Regions from separate parts of the Apilactobacillus sp. EABW-1NA genome, predicted to be linked through region 2. Evidence: predicted binding sites of a transcription regulator. Region 2 holds the regulator's gene; the other holds the start of a gene.
The links. The regulator Rex, encoded in region 2, represses fermentation and respiration genes when NADH is low (regulators of the CRP and FNR family bind a similar motif). The targets are predictions, from matches to a motif close to TTGTGAANTANTTCACAA.

Region 1: adhP (alcohol dehydrogenase AdhP) is a predicted target of Rex. The motif match lies at 1,799-1,816, and genes of this name have one in related genera.

What each region holds. Positions count from the first base shown of each region.
Region 1 covers NZ_JAPDKO010000017.1:15,740-19,174, reverse strand. The annotation lists gene OEZ61_RS05675 (flavocytochrome c) at 1-579, opposite strand, end outside; gene adhP (alcohol dehydrogenase AdhP) at 656-1,672, opposite strand; gene OEZ61_RS05665 (EamA family transporter) at 1,848-2,753, opposite strand; gene proB (glutamate 5-kinase) at 2,883-3,435, shown strand, end outside.
Region 2 covers NZ_JAPDKO010000005.1:47,219-50,653, forward strand. The annotation lists gene OEZ61_RS02520 (ABC-F family ATP-binding cassette domain-containing protein) at 1-1,432, opposite strand, end outside; gene OEZ61_RS02525 (redox-sensing transcriptional repressor Rex) at 1,599-2,234, shown strand; gene groES (co-chaperone GroES) at 2,406-2,690, shown strand; gene groL (chaperonin GroEL) at 2,727-3,435, shown strand, end outside.

The DNA of each region.
Region 1 (3,435 bases), on a different contig from region 2:
TGAGTGTTCATTACCATCGGCATCCTTGACTTCGACACCCGAGATGTCGGCACCATTCTTATCAATCTTGGTAACATCGACATTGTTGTAGACTTCGAGACCCATCTTTTCGATGATTTGTAGAAAACTAGTGACTAGATAAGCTCCAATTGGTGCTTGTGAACTTGGGCGGTGAGTACGCTTGGTATTCATCGCACCGGTAATTGTTAAGTCATCTAGTTTGATATCATGTTGGGCTAACCAATCAACGGTTAACGCAGCGTGTTCGGTAAAGTATTTCAATAAATCAACGTTATTTTGTTTGCCACCACCGATATACGTGTCGTCATAGAAGTCTTGGAAACTATCTATCACGTGGTGTTGTAATTGAACGGAAGTTTCGGCAGCATTCATTCCAGAAGAAGCTCTGGTCGAGTTACCACCTAACTTATCCATCTTTTCTAATACGACTGGTTTTAGACCCAGTTCTGCAGCTTGAATTGCACTAATTAATCCTGTGGCACCAGAACCAACGATTGCTACATCGTATTGATCATTTAGTTCTTTGATGTCATTTGGATGAAAAATATATTTAGCCATAACCAAACCTCCTAATGTCATTATTTTAGTACAAAAAAAGCATTGTCCAAAAGACAATGCTTTAATTAGTTAAAAATTATTTAGTAAAATCGATAACCATTCTACCAACAATCTTACCGTTCTTCATTTCGTCGATAACATCGTTGATTTCTGATAGCTTTCTAGTGTGAACGATTGGCTTAACCTTACCTTCAGCACCGAATTGGAAAGTTTCACGTAGGTCTTCTCTAGTACCAACTAGTGAACCTTCAACGTGGATTCCGTTCAATACAGTTTGGGCAATGTTTAGGTCCATATTACCTTTTGGTAGCGCAACGGCAACTAGGTGACCGTCTGGACGTAAAGCATTGATAGCTTGATCAAAGGCGATTGGGTTAACAGCAGTGATAACTGAAACGTGGGCACCACCGTTAGTTTCTTCCTTAACCTTTTCTGATAGGTTTTCTGAACGGTAGTCGATACCCTTCTTAGCACCTAATTCTTCGGCCTTTTCTAGGTTGTTACCACGAGCAACGGCAATAACGTTAGCACCGAATACGTTGTTGGCGAATTGAACACCTAGGTTACCTAAACCACCGGCTCCTACCATTTCAACCCATTGACCTGGCTTAGTGTGACCAACTTTTAGTGCCTTGTACATAGTAACTCCGGCACAAGTTAATGAAGTAGCTTCGATTGGGTCCAAACCTTCTGGAACCTTAACGGCGTACTTAGCATCAACAATTACTTGTTCAGCCATAGCACCGTCAACAGTGAAACCAGCATTCTTAACTTCACGACATAATGTTTCTCTACCACTTAGGCAGTATTCACAGTGACCGCATCCCTTGAAGAACCAAGCGATTGATACACGATCACCAATTTTTAGATTATCTACATCATCGGCAACTTGAATAACTTTACCTACACCTTCGTGACCGATAATACGGCCAGCTTGGTCACCAAAGTCTCCGTTGGCAACGTGTAAGTCGGTGTGGCACAAACCACAGTATTCAACTTGAACTAGAGCTTCACCATTTTCAATTGGGCGAAGTTCAACATCTTTAACATCTACATATCCATCTGAGTTGTCTCTTACTACTGCAGCTTTCATTGATAAAATCTCCTTCATAAATACAAACTTGATATTGTTTTCACATATAATGTAACACCATATTGTCCGATAATAAAGCGAAAAATAATAAATTTTTAATGACATTTTTATCATTTTACTCTAACATTGTGAAAGATATCACTATTCATAAGGGTTCTATCATTTTATAAAGTTTCTATTCTAATTTATTTTTCTGTGGTAACGCTTGAACAAATGCCATCATCAGAATTAATAACCCACCTATTACTTCAACAAAGGTTAGCTTTAGATGTAAAAAAGATACAGATAAAATCGCAGCAGTTAGCGGTTCAAACGAACTTAATGTTCCGGTTACCGCAGGTTCTAAATAATTTAGACTAGCGACATAGAATAAGTATGCAATCATGGTTCCTACGATTGTAATGAAAATCAATTCAAATATTAATGTTGGATTGATGTTTATGTGTGGTGTGTCAATTACGACGATTGGTTGAATAGGTAAGCTACCAAGTAACATTGCCCATCCACAGACTAATCTTGGATCATACTTATTTAAGAGTTTGATGGGAATCAGCGTACAGTTTGCACCCGCGATTCCAGCACAGATACCGAAGAATAATCCCAACTTAGAGATGGTTAATGATCCAAAGTCTCCCTTTGTCGCCAGTAAATATGTACCAACTACGGCTAAAATAATTGAAATAACGTCCAATCTAACAGGCAATTTGCGCCTAGAAATCGAATAATAGATGATAATAAATACAGGGGTAGTAAATTGTAAAACAGTTGCAGTCGCTGCGTTACCAAACCTGACAGCTGATAAGTAGCTGAATTGCGACATCAACATTCCAAAGATGGCAAAACAAATTAATAAGCTTGCCTGACTTTTATCATGCCAAATCGTAAAAATGGAGCCACCAACGGTAATCTTGTATGTCAATAATAGTAGAATTCCTGCTAAAAACATTCTAATACCGACGACCCAAAGAACTGGTACGTGTTGCGTTAAGAACATGTAGTCAGCGACAGTTCCAGATGCTCCCCATGAAATACTACCTACAATTACCAATAAAAGCCCAGTTAATCTTCCCTTACCTGCCATAATTAACCCCCTTAATTTATATTAACGATTACAATACATCTAATCTATCTCTAATGCAATTTTAATTTACATATTGTTACTTTTTTCAAATTAAAGTAAACTAGTTTTAAAGAACAGGAGATCATGAATATGACAAGTAAATATAAACGAATTGTTGTGAAAATCGGGACTAGCTCCATCATCAATTCTGACAACAGTATTAATATGAAAACAATTCACACATTATCATCCGTGTTGAGTCAATTAAATCAAAGCGGCCACGAAGTTATCTTGGTCACTTCCGGAGCCGTTGGTGTCGGTATGAACACCATCGGATTAAAGACGCGTCCTACCGACATCGGTAAACTACAAGCCCTATCCGCGATTGGGCAAAGTGAACTAATGGACTTATACTCCGATAGTTTTAAAGAATCAGGCCAAACCGTGGCGCAACTACTATTAACACGCGACGTGGTTGACTATCCTAAGAGCAGTGAAAATGTACTTAAAACCATTAACACCCTTTTAGATGATAAGGTCATCCCCATCATCAACGAAAACGATGCCGTCTCAGTCGACGAATTCAATCATCAAACCAGCTTTGGTGAAAACGATCAACTAGCCGCCATTGTGACTAACTTTGTCGATGCGGACCTACTTATCATCCTATCAGACATCGACGGATTGTTCGATGCCAACCCGA
Region 2 (3,435 bases):
AATGGTTAGTAGGTTCATCTAAGATTAAGAAGTTATCGTGATTCATGGATAGCTTGGTTAAAACTAGACGGGCTTTTTCTCCACCAGAAAGGTTACCAACCACTTTTTCGACGTCTTCACCAGAGAACAAGAAACTACCTAGAATTGAACGAATGCGTTGTTCAGGATAAGTAGGGTAGTCGTCCCAGATTTCGTTTAAGACGGTCTTGTTAGGGTGTAGGTTATCTTGATGTTGGTCATAGTAACCAATTTGGACGCCGGTACCGCGTTCGATTTCACCGGATTGGAGTGGTAATTGCTTCATGATGGTCTTTAGCAATGTTGACTTACCAATTCCGTTTGGTCCAATCAATGCGACCGCTTGATTACGTTTAACATCAATATTGATGTTTTTAGATAGGACTTGATGATCGTATCCAATTGCAGCATCACGGACGTTTAAAACGACGTTTCCACTTTGTTTTTCAGGAGTAAATGAAAGACGAGCTGACTTATCATCACGGGTTGGTGCCGCAATTTTGTCCATCTTTTCCAATTGATTTCTTCTTGATTGAGCTCGCTTGGTAGTGGATGCACGGACAATGTTTTTATCAACGAAGTCTTGCATCTCTTTGATTTTCTTTTGTTGTTTTTCGTATTCCTTTAGTTGGTGTTGATAGTTAAGTTTCTTTTGTTCAACATAACTGGAGTAGTTTCCTACATAATGAGTCATTCGACCTTGTGAAAGGTCATAGACTTGATCAACAATCTTATCCATGAAGAAACGGTCATGAGAGATGATTAGAAGGGCACCATGATAGCTCTTTAGATAATCTTCCAACCAACTGATGGTCTTTACATCAATATGGTTGGTAGGTTCGTCTAGAATCAATAGGTCCTTCTTTTGTAGAAGTAACTTGGCCATTGCTAGTTGGGTTTGTTGACCACCTGATAGTTCACTAATCTTGTGGTCGTACATTTCCTCACCAAAGCCAAATCCGTTTAACACGGCCTTAATCTCGGCTTGATAAGAAAAACCATTCTTGGCAGTGAACTCAGCTTGTAGTTGGTCGTAAGTTTGTGAAACCTCAGCCAATTTTTCTGGATCAGAATTGATGTTTGGATTGGCCATCTTATTTTCGTATTCGTGAATTTTATTTTCTAAAGCGATTAAATCAGCAAAGACATTGGTCATTTCTTCAATGATGGTGGCATCAGAAGTTAGACCAGTATTTTGGGCTAAGTATCCAATGGTGATACCTTTTTTGGTGGTGACTTCACCTTCATCGATTGGTTCATCGCCCAAAATCATTTTCACTAAGGTTGACTTACCAGCACCGTTTCGACCAACCAAGGCAACCTTGCTGTTTTCTTCGATACTCAAGTTAACGCTTGTGAAAAGATCTTGCCCACCAAATCGTTTTGTCATTTTATTTGCTTGTAAAATAATCATAAAATTCACCTCCTAATTTTCTTGTATTATCAGTAATAATGACTATTTTAGCATATAATGACCGATAAATTAAAATGTTCAATCCTTTTTAGTTGATGATAATATTTTCACAAACTTTGTTTTTATGATAAAATACATAAATGTTACGAAAGATTCGGGAGGGAACATTTTGGATATTAAAATTCCTAGGGCAACGGCTAAAAGATTGCCTATGTATTATCGATATCTTAGCGGTTTACACGACGCGAAAATAAAGAGAATATCCTCTAGTACTTTTGCTGAAGCAGTTCAAGTTGATTCAGCAACTATTAGAAGAGATTTATCTTATTTTGGAGCTCTTGGAAAACGTGGATATGGATACGAAGTTGATAATTTATTAGACTTCTTCAAGAAGATTCTAAATCAAGATCACTTAACAAATGTTGCATTAGTCGGTTTAGGTAATTTGGGTCAAGCCTTACTACACTTTAATTTTCACAAAGATAGTAACGTAAGAATCTCAGCTGCCTTTGATATTCATGACGACATGATTAACACTGTTCAAAGTGGTGTACCAGTATACGATGTTAAAGACTTACAAGAACAATTAAGAGATCAACAAATTGAAGTAGTTATTTTTACTGTTCCAGCAACCGTAGTTCAAGACCTATGTGATGAAGCCGTAAAGGGTGGAGCAAAGGGTATCATGAACTTTACTTCAAAACGTTTATCAGTTCCCAAAAATGTAAGAGTGCAAAACGTTGATTTAACTAATGAATTACAAACATTAATTTACTTCATTGAACACTATGAAGGTGAATAAGAAAGATGAGCCGTTGGCCCATCTTTTTTTTGTAGGATTATATCGTGTATCAAGTAAAAATTCTTGCATCTAAAACTAAAAAATAATATATTATTTATAGTGATTAGCACTTATAATAATTGACTGCTAATACTGATAAAAGACATAAAAAACAAAGTGAGGTCAAGCAAAATGTTAAAACCATTGGGTGATCGTGTAATTATTGAAGCACAAGAAGCTAAAGAAGAAACAGTTGGAGGCATTGTGTTAGCAAATAATGCTAAAGAAAAGCCACAAACTGGTAAAGTTGTTGCCGTGGGAAACGGTAGAGTTTTAGACAATGGCCAAACTGTTACACCAGAAGTTAAGAAGGGTGACGAAGTTGTTTACGATAAGTATTCAGGTACTTCTGTAGACTACGATGGTCAAAAATATTTAGTACTAAAAGAAAGCGACATTTTAGCTGTCGTTGAATAATAGATAAAACGGAATTATTAATGAGGTGAATAAGAAATGGCTAAGGAAGTTAAATTCTCAGAAGACGCAAGACGTTCAATGCTAAGAGGTGTTGATAAACTTGCAAACACTGTTAAGACTACATTAGGACCAAAAGGTAGAAACGTTGTTGTTGAACAATCAACAGGTACACCAAACATCACTAACGATGGTGTTACAATCGCTAAGTCAATCGAACTACCAAATCATTTTGAAAACATGGGTGCTAAGTTAGTATCAGAAGTTGCATCAAAGACTGACGACATTGCCGGTGATGGTACTACTACTGCAACTGTATTAACTCAAGCAATCGTAAACGAAGGAATGAAGAATGTTACTGCTGGTGCCAACCCTGTTGGTGTTCGTCGCGGTATCGAAAAGGCAACTGAAGTAGCCGTTGAAAAGCTACACAATATGTCAAATGAAATCAAGAGTAAGAACGACATCGCTCAAATCGCTTCAATTTCAGCTGCTAACCCAGAAGTTGGTGAATTAATCGCCGACGCAATGGAAAAGGTTGGAAACGATGGTGTTATCACTGTTGAAGATTCACGTGGTGTTAACACAACTATGGATGTCGTAGAAGGTATGCAATTTGATCGTGGTTACATGTCACAATACATGGTTACCGACAACGACAAGATGCAAGCTGACTTAGACAACCCATACATCTTAGTTACTGACAAGAAGATTAACAACATTCAAGAAATCCTACCAGTACTACAAT